DNA from 3 places in the Erwinia sp. V71 genome. Region 2 is predicted to be linked to each of the others. Evidence: predicted binding sites of a transcription regulator. Region 2 holds the regulator's gene; each other region holds the start of a gene.
What was found. The regulator sigma-54, encoded in region 2, starts transcription at its own class of promoters, with help from an activator protein. The targets are predictions, from matches to a motif close to GTTGGCACANNTTTCGCTNT.

Region 1 (4,283 bases), on a different contig from region 2:
CACGTCGGTCAGCACCATATCTTCGACTGCGCCACGGGTGACCCCAATAGACTGGCCGTTCAGCCCGGCGGCATCTTTCAGCAGTGAGTCTTTCGGACCGAATACACCGAGGAAGAACGGCGCATACGCACGACTGAAATCGATCACTTTTTCACGCTCAGCATTTTTACCCATGCTGGAGATCACCAGATCGACTTTGTCGGTTTGCAGATAAGGTACGCGGTTAGCACTGGTGACAGGAACCAGCTGTAACTTTAGTTTCATCTCTTTGGCGATATACTTCGCCATATCGATGTCATAACCCTGCGGTTGCAGGTCGGTTCCCACAGAACCGAACGGCGGGAAATCCTGTGGTACGGCGATGCGAATCACGCCACGTTTCTGGATATCCTGTAACTGATCCGCCATCGCGCTGGTGACTTGCGTGAACATCAGCGCTGCGCCCATCACTGCCATCAATGCTCTTTTCATCATCATACCCCGGTTTGTGAATTATGAAACAAAAGATTCTTGGATATACATTCTGCAACTAATGTGCCAGGACGGAATCTGCCGTGCGATTTTTCTTAACGGCAGATTTTATCAGGACTGACGGGGAAAATGCGGTGACGAAAGACCGCGACAGGTTGAACCAAAAAGAGGCAAAGCACCAAAATGGTGCCCCGTCAGCGTTGTTCCAGCTCGTCGAGATGCTGATACAGGTCAGCGATTTGATGAATGCGCTGCCGTCCCTGTGCTAATAATTCATGCAGCAACGCATTCGACAGCAGGTTAATCACACTCATTGCCGAGGCGTAACTGTCAAACGCCGAGACACTGTCCAGCGGGGCGCTCAGTTGCCAGCTCGCCAGCGCCGACACGCTCTGGGCCTGTGGTTCACAGATCAGCAGCACCGGGATGCCATTCTGCTGCAGCTGCTGCAACAGCGGTTTGATGATGCGCGGACGACGGCGAAACGCCACCACCACCACCAGATCCTGAGGTGTGATATCCACCAGCTCTTCCGCCAGTGTCTGACCAGGCTGAGGCAGCAGACTCACCTGCGCCCGTGCCTGCAGCAGCTGCTGGCGCAGGTGCAGCGCCACCGGATAAGAGTTACGCATACCGACAATCAGCACCCGCTGGCTGCTGCACAGCGCCTGAATAATCTCGCCAAACTGCAGGGCATCGATGCTGTTCACCCACTGCGTCAGGTTCGCCATCTCCTGCTTGTAATGGCGCGCCAGCAGCGTGTTGCCCTGCACCGCATCGCGGTTATCGGTTAACGGCATACCACTCTGGCGCAGCGTGCGCAGTTCATCGCGCATATCTTTATATTTTTCATAGCCCAAGCGTTTAAACAGGCGACTGACTGTGGCTTTCGATACGCCACTCAGCCGGGCCAGCTCGGCGCTGTTATAACTGATCAGATCATCAAAATGGTCGAAGACAAAATCTGCAATGCGCTGCTCCTGCGGCGACAGCTGCGAATACTGGCTTCTCAGACGTTCATCAAGTTGTTGCATGGCGATCTCTTGTAACTTTTGTTTCAGCTGAACATAACATAACCTGAGTATCTGGCAACCTGGAACAGCTCTTGCTTCCCAATTCTTCTCTGTAACCCGATAAAAAAGAGTAAGCGATGATTCAGAGCAATATGGCGCCAATGGGAATGGCGGTCACACCACACCATCTGGCGAGTGAAAGCGCCCTCGCGGTACTGCGCGAAGGCGGCAATGCGATTGAAGCGATGGTCGCCGCGGCGGCCACGATCGCGGTGGTCTATCCGCATATGAATGGCCTTGGCGGTGACGGCTTCTGGCTGATTGTCCCGCCCGGTGGCGAACCGGTCGCCATCGACGCCAGCGGTGCGGCTGGTTCCCTCGCCCATCCCGACTTCTACAGCGGTGAAACGCGTATCCCGCATCGCGGCCCCAAAGCGGCGCTGACCGTCGCTGGCACCGTCAGCGGCTGGGCGGAAGCGCTGAAAATCGCTGGCGAACTGGGCAGTGAACCGCTGCCGCTGGCGCGCCTGCTGGCCGATGCCATCCGCTACGCCGCCGACGGTATTCCGGTCACCGAATCCCAGGCGCAGGCCACCACCAGTAAATTTATCGAGCTGGCCGATCAACCCGGCTTTGCCGCCACCTTTCTGCCCGACGGCGAACCGCCGCGCCCGGGCAGCCGCTTCACCCAGCCCGCCCTGGCGCACACGCTGACGGCACTGACACTCGACGGGCTGGAGAGTTTCTATCGCGGGCCGCTGGCACACAAACTAGCGCTGGAAATGTCGCGCCTCGGCATGCCGGTGACGCTGCAGGATTTGCAGCAGCATCAGGCCAGACGCCGCACACCATTGCGTATCCGCCACCAGCACGGTGATATTTATAATATGACACCCCCCACCCAGGGCCTGGTGTCACTGGCTATCCTGGGGATTACCGATCAACTGGCAATGGCGCAGGCGGACGATGCGCAAACGGTGCACCGCATTGTGGAAGCAACCAAGCTGGCGTTCGGACTGCGCGATAAACATCTCACCGACCCTGACCATATGAAGACGGATGCGCAGTCACTGCTGAGCCACGAGCATCTGTCGGCGCTGGCGGCGCAGATTGATGACACCCAGGCCGCGCCATGGGGCAGCGGACGCGGCCCGGGCGATACGGTGTGGATGGGGGTGATGGACAGCAGTGGCCTGGCGGTTTCCTTTATTCAGAGTATCTACCACGAGTTCGGCAGCGGCGTGGTGCTGCCCGATACCGGTATTGTCTGGCAAAACCGTGGCGCGGCTTTCAGTTTGCAGCCCGATAATCTGCTAACGCTGGCACCAGGCAAACAGCCATTCCACACCCTCAATCCGGCGGCGGCACGACTGCATGATGGCCGCACGCTGGTGTATGGTTCAATGGGCGGCGACGGCCAGCCACAAACTCAGGCGGCGATTTTCACCCGCCATGTGTTGCAGGGCATGCCGCTGCAACAGGCCGTCAGTGCGCCACGCTGGTTGCTGGGCCGGACCTGGGGTCAGACATCGGACTCACTGAAACTGGAAGGCCGTTTCAGCCCTGACACCATCGCCACCCTGCGCGCGCTGGGTCATGAAGTGGAAATACTGCCCGACTTCAGCGAGACAGTCGGCCATGCAGGCGCAATCGTGCGCCATAACAACGGCATGCTGGAAGGCGCGTTCGATCCGCGCAGCAACGGCAGCGCCGCCGGTTTCTGACAGGAGAGCAAGATGAATAAGACCCCGGACTGGAGCGCGTATATCGCGCAGATGGAACAGGTGCTGGCACTGGAGCTGGATGACGCACGCCGTGCCGAACTGTTAACACAGTTCAGCCGTATCGCGACCATGGCGCAACCGCTGATGGAGTATCCGCTGGACGACCGTCTGGAAGTGGCAGGAGTGTATAAAGCATGAATCTCGCCAGCCTTTCGATTGCTGAACTGCAGTCGGCGCTGCAACGCGGCGAACTGAGTGCGCAGGAGATTGCCCGCCATACACTGGCGGCCATCGAACAGCAGAACCCGGCGATTAATGCCTGGACAGAGATCACCGCCGAGCGGATGTTGCAGGAAGCCGCCGCGGTGGATGCGCAGCGCCAGGCCGGACAGACACTGCCGCCGCTGGCTGCAGTGCCTTATGCGGTGAAAAACCTGTTTGATGTCGCTGGTTACAGCACGCTGGCAGGTGCCAGCCTGTTCAGCGAACGCCCGGCCGCGCAGCAGGATGCCTGGGCCGTGGCAACACTGGCGCAATCCGGAGCATTGCTCTCCGGCATGCTGAATATGGACGCCTATGCCTACGGCTTTACTACTGAAAACAGCCATTTTGGCGCCACACATAACCCACGCGATCTGAGCCGCATCGCTGGCGGATCATCGGGCGGCTCCGCAGCTGCGGTCGCGGCCGGGCTGGTGCATTTCTCGCTCGGCAGTGACACCAATGGTTCGATCCGCGTCCCCGCTTCCCTGTGCGGTATCCTCGGACTGAAACCGACCTTTGGCCGCCTGTCGCGCAGCGGCAGTCACCCATTTGTCGCCAGCCTGGATCATATCGGTCCTTTTGCCCGCAGCGCGGCGGATCTCGCCACCGTCTATGACGCCCTGCAGGGCTATGACAGCCAGGATGCCTTCCAGGCTGACGCGCCATTGCAGCCGACGCTGGCGCAGCTGGAACAGGGTCAGCAGGGATTACGCTGTGCAGTGCTCGGCGGCTACTTCGACACCTGGTGCAATGACGATGCCCGCAGCGCCGTCGCCCGCGCTGCCCGGGCGCTGAATGCCAGCGAGCAGGT
Region 2 (4,283 bases):
CGGGCGATCAAGACCCGTCATCGGGCGCAGTTTCGGGTCCCAGTGTGGGTTAGGCAGGAAACGCACGTCAAACACATAATCTGCATCAATCGGAATGCCGTGTTTAAAGCCAAAGGACTCAAACACCATGGTCAGCTCGCGCTCACGCTTGCCCAGCAGGCGCGTACGCAGCATCTCCGCCAGCTCATGCACCGACATTTCCGAGGTATCGATAATCAGATCGGCGCGGGAGCGTAGCGGCTCCAGCAGATCGTTCTCTTCATCGATAGCACTCTCCAGCGACAGATTTTTGCTGGAAAGCGGGTGCAGGCGGCGTGTATCACTGTAACGCCGGATTAGCGTGTTGCGATCGGCATCCAGGAACAGCAGCTGCGGCGAGAAACTGTCCGGCAGGCTGGTGATCGCTTTCTCAAAGACTTCCGGCGATTCCGGCATATTACGTACATCGATGCTGACCGCCGCAGATATGTTGCGATCGGCCAGAGAGTTCGCCAGTTCAGGCAATAACACCACCGGCAGGTTATCGACACAGTAAAATCCCATGTCCTCCAGTGCGCGCAGTGCGACTGATTTACCTGAACCTGAACGACCGCTGACGATCATCAGCACCATTAACTTTTCTCCCGATTAATACAACCGCACCAGTGTTTTAATGGTTCTCTTCCTGGCTTTCAGTAATGATCTCGTACAACTCTTCATCGCTCTGCGCACTGCGTAAGCGACGGCACACGGTTTTATCCGCCAGGCGTTTGGCCACCAGCGACAGCGTGTGCAGATGGGTTTTGCACTGATCGGCCGGCACCAGCAGCGCGAACAGCAGATCCACAGGCTGGTTATCAATTGCGTCGAAGGCAATCGGCTGATCGAGGCGAATAAACACGCCCACCGCGCGCAGCGTATCCTCTTCCAGTTTGCCGTGCGGGATAGCGATGCCATTGCCAATGCCTGTACTGCCCATACGTTCGCGCGTCAGGATCGCTTCGAAGATGGTCTGGTGCGGCAGGTTCAGCTGTTTGGCTGCTAACTCGCTGATAATTTCCAGCGCCCGCTTTTTGCTCTGGCAGTGTACGCCGCTGCGGGTGCAGTCAACGCTGAGGACAGAGGTCAGTTCCAGTGTGAGATCGTTGTTCATCATAGTTTCACTTACGTGTTCGCTTGTGCCCGCTCATCTGCCTACTTTACTCGCCATGTGATGGGAAAAGCAGCAAATTATTATCGACAGCGGCGCACTGGCGGAGAGACGTCCTCCGCTGCGCGCCGTTGCCGATGAGGCAAAAGTGAATTTAGTGTTGTTTTAACTTGTCTTTATGTTTGGTCAATTGACGCGCCAGTTTATCGATCAGCCCGTCAATGGCCGCGTACATATCCACCGCTTCCGAGGTTGCGTGTAATTCTCCACCATTCACATGCAGCGTTGCATCAGCCACCTGGGTGACTTTCTCCACTTTCAGCACAATATAGACCTGATTAATACGGTCAAAATATTGCTCCAGTTTGGCAAATTTGCTGTTCACAAAATCACGTAATGGATCGGTGATCTCAACATGTTGCCCGGTGATATTCAGCTGCATAGTGTCTTCCTTCTCAGTTCAGATCAAACCAATTGCTTGCGCTGGTTCGATGGCGGGATGGATAAAGACTCTCGGTATTTGGCGACAGTACGGCGCGCCACCATGATGCCCTGTTCGGAAAGCATGGTGGTTAACTTGCTGTCGCTCAGTGGTTTAGTGGGGTTTTCCGCCGAGATAAGCTTCTTCACCAGTGCGCGAATAGCCGTCGAGGAGGCTTCGCCACCGCCTTCGGTATTCACGTGGCTGGAGAAGAAATACTTCAGTTCGAAAATGCCGCGCGGACTGTGCAGATATTTTTGCGTGGTCACGCGGGAGATGGTGGATTCATGCATTTCGACGGCAGAGGCGATATCCGCCAGTACCATCGGGCGCATAAACTCTTCACCCTGTTCAAAGAACGCCTGCTGCTGTTCAACAATGCAGCGCGTCACTTTCAGCAACGTGTCATTACGGCTTTCCAGGCTCTTAATCAGCCATTTGGCTTCCTGCAGGTTGCTGCGGATAAATTGCGTGTCGCTGTCGTTGCGCGTGCCGCCACCCATTGCGGCGTAGTGCTGATTGATTTTCAGCCGTGGCACGCTGTCAGCATTCAGTTCCACTGTCCAGCGGGTGCCGACTTTGCGCACCAGCACATCGGGAATGACATATTCGGGTTCGCTGGTGTTGATCGACTGGCCCGGACGCGGATCGAGCGACTGGATCAGCAGCATCGCGCCTTTCAGCACGTCTTCTTTCAGCCGGGTGGAGCGCATCAGGCTGCGGAAATCGTGGTTGGCCAGCAGATCGAGGTGTTCGCTGACGATCTGACGTGCTTCTTTCAGCAGCGGCGTGTCATCAGGATATTGCGACAGCTGCACCAGCAGGCAGTCACGCAGATCGCGGGCGCCAACGCCGATTGGATCAAAACGCTGAATACGTTTCAGCACGGCTTCCACTTCGTCCAGCGCCAGCTCTTCATCACCGATGCTGTCGCGGATCTCTTCCAGTGTGGCGGTCAGATAGCCGGTATCGTCAATGGCATCGACAATCGAGGTAGCGATAGCGCGGTCGGTATCCGTGAATGGCGTCAGCTCCACCTGCCACATCAGGTAGTCCTGCAGGCTCTGGGTGGTTTCCCCCTGATACACCGGCAGTTCATCGTCATGGTAGTCGACGCTGTTGCCGGACGGCGTTCCTGCGGTATAGATTTCATCCCAGCTGGCGTCCAGCGGCAACTCTTCCGGCATGTCCTTCTGTTCCAGCGCCTCGCGGGTATCCAGGGCTTCTTTTTCCTGATACTCGTGCGCCTCGACTTCATCATGAAGATCGGTTTGTTCCAGCAATGGATTGCTTTCCAGCGCCAGCTGGATCTCCTGCTGGAGTTCAAGCGTAGAGAGTTGCAGCAAACGGATCGCCTGCTGCAATTGCGGCGTCATCGCGAGCTGTTGGCTAAGCCTGAGTTGCAAACCTTGCTTCATAGTCAGGATTCAAATTCCCAAGAGATACTGCGTGAAAACAACACCATATCAGAGTCTGAACTCTTCGCCCAGGTAGACGCGTTTTACCTGTTCGTCGGCCAGTACTGCTTCTGGTGTGCCATGGGCGATCAGATGCCCCTGGCTGACAATGTAAGCCCGTTCACATACTGCCAGCGTTTCGCGGACATTATGGTCGGTAATCAGTACGCCGAGCCCGCTGTCGCGCAGGTGCTCGATAATTTTTTTAATATCAATGACTGAGATGGGGTCAACCCCGGCAAAGGGTTCATCCAGCAGAATAAATTTGGGATTTGCCGCCAGCGCACGGGCGATCTCCACGCGACGGCGTTCACCGCCAGAGAGAGACTGACCCATGCTGTCGCGCAGATGCTCGATATGAAACTCTTCCATCAGCTCTTTTGCGCGATCCTCGCGCTGCTCAGTGGTTAAGTCATCGCGGATCTGCAATACCGCCATCAGGTTATCGTACACGCTGAGACGGCGGAAAATAGAGGCTTCCTGTGGCAGATAGCCAATGCCGCGGCGCGCGCGCGCATGCAGCGGCAGAATACTGATATCTTCGTCGTCAATCACAATACGGCCAGCATCGCGCGGTACAATGCCCACGACCATGTAGAAGGTGGTGGTCTTACCGGCACCATTCGGGCCGAGCAGGCCAACGATTTCGCCTGATTTCACTTCCAGGCTGACATCTTCCACCACACGGCGGCCTTTATAGGCCTTCGCCAGGTTCTCAGCGATTAATGTTGCCATAACGAATTAGTTACTCTTTTTCTGGCCGTCAGACGGCGTGCTCTTGTCCTGCAGCTGCGAAGGCACCAGTACGGTGGTGACGCGTTTGCCGCTGTTGCTGTAAGCCTGCATCTTCTGCTCTTTCACCAGATAGGTGATGCGATCGCCTTTCACATTGCTGTCGAGCTGTTCAAGATAAGCATTGCCGGTCAGCTCAACGAAATCTTTCGCCAGCTCATAATGCATTTTTTCTGCATGGCCCTGAACCGGTTTACCGTTGTCCTGCATCTGGTAGAAGGTGGCTGGCGCGCCATAGGCATCGACGATGGTTTTATTGCTGTCGCCGCCTGGACGTGTCACCACCACTTTATCCGCGGTGATTTTGATTGTGCCCTGGGTGACGATGACTTTGCCGGTAAAGGTCGCGACATTGCCCTGCATATCCAGCGCCTGGTTTTCCGAGTCAATATTGACCGGTTTATCCGAGTCGCCGGTCAGCGCC
Region 3 (4,283 bases), on a different contig from region 2:
TTGTCCGGCGGGCAAAAACAGCGTATTGCCATCGCCCGCGCGTTGCTGCTGGATGCCGAAATTTTGCTGCTGGATGATGCGCTGTCGGCCGTCGATGGGCGCACTGAACATCAGGTCCTGCACAATTTACGCAGCTGGGGAGAAGGGCGCACGGTGATTATCAGCGCCCATCGTCTGTCGGCACTGACCGAAGCGAATGAGATTCTGGTGATGCAGCATGGCGTGGTGGCACAACGTGGCAGCCATGATCAGCTGGCTGCGCAGAACGGCTGGTACAGTGATATGAACCGCTATCAGCAGCTGGAAGCGGCACTGGACGACGATGAGAATGAAAAGGGAGTGCCCCATGGCTAATCTGACGACGCTGTGGCCGACGTTAAAACGTTTACTGGCCTACGGTAAGCCGTGGCGAAAATCGCTGGGCATCGCGGTGCTGCTGTTGTGGATCGCGGCGGCGGCGGAAGTGCTGGGTCCCATTCTGATCAGCTACTTTATTGATAATCTGGTGGCAAAACACCAGATGCCGCTGGGCATCGTGCTGGGGCTGGTCTCGGCGTATATCCTGCTGCAGCTGCTGGCCGCGGCACTGCATTACAGTCAGTCACTGTTGTTTAACCAGGCGGCGGTTGGCGTGGTGCAACGTCTGCGCAGCGATGTGATGGATGCGGCATTACGCCAGCCGCTGAGCGCATTTGATACCCAGCCGGTCGGGCAGATTATCTCGCGTGTCACCAACGACAGTGAAGTGGTGCGCGATCTCTATGTCACGGTGGTGGCGACGGTGTTGCGTAGCGCGGCGCTGATTAGCGCCATGCTGGTGGCGATGTTCAGCCTCGACTGGCGTATGGCGCTGGTGGCGGTGACCATTTTCCCGGCCGTGCTGATTGTGATGCTGATCTATCAGCGTTACAGCACGCCGATTGTGCGTCGGGTGCGCAGCTATCTGGCGGATATCAATAACGGCTTTAATGAAGTGATTAACGGCATGAGCGTGATCCAGCAGTTCCGCCAGCAGGCGCGCTTTGGTGAACGTATGGGCGAAGCCAGCCGTTCGCACTATCTGGCGCGTATGCAGACCCTGCGGCTGGATGGCTTTTTACTGCGCCCGCTGTTAAGCCTGTTCTCGGCCATGATCCTGTGCGGCCTGATGCTGTTGTTTGGCTTTTCGGAGGTCGGCAGCATCGAGGTTGGCGTGTTGTATGCCTTTATTAACTACCTTGGTCGTCTCAATGAGCCGTTGATTGAGCTGACCACCCAGCAGTCGATGCTGCAGCAGGCGGTGGTGGCGGGTGAGCGGATGTTCGAGCTGATGGATGCGCCGCGTCAGCAGTACGGTGACGACAATCAGCCGTTAACCAGTGGCCGTATTGAGGTCGACAACCTGACTTTTGCCTATCGTGACGATCGCAACGTGCTGAGCGATATTAATCTGCAGGTAGCATCGCGCGATTTTATTGCGCTGGTGGGTCATACCGGCAGCGGGAAAAGTACGCTTGCCAACCTGCTGATGGGGTATTACCCGTTAAAACAGGGCGAAATACGCCTCGACGGGCGGCCATTAAGCCGCCTCAGCCACCAGAGTTTGCGCCAGGGCGTGGCGATGGTGCAGCAGGACCCGGTGGTGCTGGCTGATACCTTCTTCGCCAATGTTACGCTGGGGCGTGACATCAGTGAGCAGCAGGTATGGCAGGCGCTGGAGACAGTACAGCTGGCGGAACTGGCACGCGGCATGGTGGAGGGCATTCATACCCGGCTGGGTGAGCAGGGCAACAATCTGTCGGTCGGCCAGAAGCAGTTGCTGGCGCTGGCGCGTGTGCTGGTGGCCTCGCCACAGATTCTGATCCTTGATGAAGCAACCGCCAGTATCGATTCCGGTACTGAACAGGCGGTGCAGCGTGCGCTGCGCGCCATTCGCCAGCACACCACGCTAGTGGTGATCGCCCATCGCCTGTCGACGCTTACCGAAGCGGACAATATTCTGGTGCTGCATCGCGGTCAGGTGGTCGAGCAGGGTAACCATCGTGCCCTGCTGGCACAGCAAGGTCGCTACTGGCAGATGTACCAGCTGCAGCTGGCTGGCGATGAACTGAGCGCGGGCATGGTGGCAGAAGCATAAAGTCAAATTGCACCTTTTTTGCACAGTTTTTTCGGAATGTTCTGCATTGATGCACTTCCTTAACGCGTAACGCACCGAAATGGTGCGTTTTTTGTTACCGCAACACCTTACTTGTTTGTGAAGGGTGATCCCCTTCACAGCGTGACCGCAGTCGCAGACTGACTAATCCCCTGAATTTTTCCCCTTTTTAATTTATGGCACAGCCTTTGCTTTACTCATCTCGTGTCCGGTGTGACAAACAATTTATCTACCTGGAGGGGATCCTATGAAGCTGGTTACCGTGGTAATCAAACCGTTCAAACTAGAAGATGTGCGTGAAGCATTATCGAATATCGGTATTCAGGGGCTGACCGTCACCGAGGTGAAAGGTTTCGGCCGTCAGAAAGGTCATGCAGAACTGTATCGCGGCGCCGAATACAGCGTAAATTTCCTGCCTAAAGTGAAAATTGATATTGCGGTTGCCGACGATCAGGTGGATGAAGTGATTGATGTCATTAGCAAAGCTGCCTACACCGGCAAAATTGGCGACGGTAAGATCTTCGTTGCAGAACTGCAGCGTGTCGTCCGTATTCGTACCGGCGAAACAGACGAAGCCGCACTGTAATTTCGCGTTCTGAATTGTGATGGGATGGAATAAAATGAAAAAAGTACTGACTTCGTTAGGTCTCACCAGCCTGGCACTGTTACCCTCGCTGGCGATGGCGGCGCCTGCGGTTGTCGATAAAGCCGATAACGCCTTTATGATGATTTGCACCGCGCTGGTGCTGTTTATGTCTATACCTGGCATTGCCCTGTTCTACGGCGGCCTGATCCGCAGCAAAAACGTTCTGTCGATGCTGACGCAGGTTGCGGTCACTTTCTCACTGGTATGTGTGCTGTGGGTGCTGTACGGCTACTCACTGGCCTTCAGCGAAGGTAACGCCTTCTTCGGCGGCTTCGGCTGGGCGATGCTGAAAAATATTGAACTGACTGCCTTAACCGGCTCCTTCTATCAGTATATCCATGTGGCGTTCCAGGCTTCCTTCGCCTGTATCACCGTGGGTCTGATTGTTGGCGCGATTGCGGAACGTATCCGCTTCTCTGCGGTGCTGATTTTCGTTGCAGTATGGCTGACTCTGGCTTACCTGCCGATTGCACACATGGTATGGGCGGGCGGCTTCCTGGCTCAGGATGGCGCGCTGGACTTCGCGGGCGGTACTGTTGTACACATCAACGCCGCTGTTGCGGGGCTGGTTGGTGCTTACCTGCTGGGTAAACGTGCGGGCTTCGGTAAAGAAGCGTTCAAACCACACAACCTGCCAATGGTATTCACCGGTACGGCTATCCTGTATGTCGGCTGGTTCGGCTTCAACGCTGGCTCAGCAAGCGCAGCGAACGAAATTGCTGCCCTGGCCTTCCTCAACACCGTGGTGGCGACGGCGGGTGCGGTGCTGGCCTGGACCTTCGGTGAGTGGATGTTCCGTGGCAAGCCATCTCTGCTGGGTGCCAGCTCTGGTTTCATCGCCGGTCTGGTTGCGATTACTCCAGCCTGTGGTTATGTCGGTGTCGGCGGCGCGCTGATTATCGGTATCGCGGGTGGTATCGCTGGTCTGTGGGGCGTGACAGTACTGAAAAAATGGCTGCGCGTTGATGACCCATGTGATGTATTTGGTGTGCACGGTGTCTGTGGTATCGTAGGCTGTATCCTGACGGGTGTGTTCGCGTCCTCTTCACTGGGTGGCGTGGGTTACGCAGAAGGTGTGACCATGGGCCATCAGGTTATGGTACAGCTGGAGAGCGTGGCACTGACTATCGTCTGGACCGGTGTGGTGGCCTTCATCGGCTTCAAACTGGCAGATATGATTGTTGGCCTGCGTGTACCGGAAGACCAGGAACGTGAAGGTCTGGACGTCAACAGCCACGGCGAAAACGCTTACAACCAGTAAGACGGGAAATATGCTCAGAAGAGCAGTGCGCTAAAATAATAAAAAAACAAAGGGGGCAATGCTGCGGCATTGCCCCCTTACTCTTTCCTGGAACCGGTCGCCTGCAGCTGTTCTACTGGCGGGCGACTCACTCCCCGCTGTTAGCTGCGCAGGCGCATTACACCTTCCTGTACTGTTGACGCCACCAGCTCACCTTGCTGGTTATAGAACTCGCCACGTACAAAACCGCGTGCACTGGAGGC

Region 1: ACSZO1_RS03290 (gamma-glutamyltransferase family protein) is a predicted target of sigma-54. The motif match lies at 1,564-1,583, and genes of this name have one in related genera.
Region 3: glnK (P-II family nitrogen regulator) is a predicted target of sigma-54. The motif match lies at 2,310-2,329, and genes of this name have one in related genera.

The regions. Positions count from the first base shown of each region.
Region 1 is NZ_CBFFRK010000008.1:59,402-63,684, forward strand. It holds gene ACSZO1_RS03280 (transporter substrate-binding domain-containing protein) at 1-471, opposite strand, end outside; gene hpxU (MurR/RpiR family transcriptional regulator HpxU) at 666-1,505, opposite strand; gene ACSZO1_RS03290 (gamma-glutamyltransferase family protein) at 1,622-3,208, shown strand; gene hpxX (oxalurate catabolism protein HpxX) at 3,221-3,406, shown strand; gene ACSZO1_RS03300 (AtzE family amidohydrolase) at 3,403-4,283, shown strand, end outside.
Region 2 is NZ_CBFFRK010000002.1:57,774-62,056, forward strand. It holds gene rapZ (RNase adapter RapZ) at 1-612, opposite strand, end outside; gene ptsN (PTS IIA-like nitrogen regulatory protein PtsN) at 650-1,132, opposite strand; gene hpf (ribosome hibernation promoting factor) at 1,284-1,571, opposite strand; gene rpoN (RNA polymerase factor sigma-54) at 1,595-3,028, opposite strand; gene lptB (LPS export ABC transporter ATP-binding protein) at 3,077-3,802, opposite strand; gene lptA (lipopolysaccharide ABC transporter substrate-binding protein LptA) at 3,809-4,283, opposite strand, start outside.
Region 3 is NZ_CBFFRK010000003.1:40,068-44,350, reverse strand. It holds gene ACSZO1_RS01235 (SmdA family multidrug ABC transporter permease/ATP-binding protein) at 1-354, shown strand, start outside; gene ACSZO1_RS01230 (SmdB family multidrug efflux ABC transporter permease/ATP-binding protein) at 347-2,116, shown strand; gene glnK (P-II family nitrogen regulator) at 2,382-2,720, shown strand; gene amtB (ammonium transporter AmtB) at 2,755-4,041, shown strand; gene tesB (acyl-CoA thioesterase II) at 4,182-4,283, opposite strand, start outside.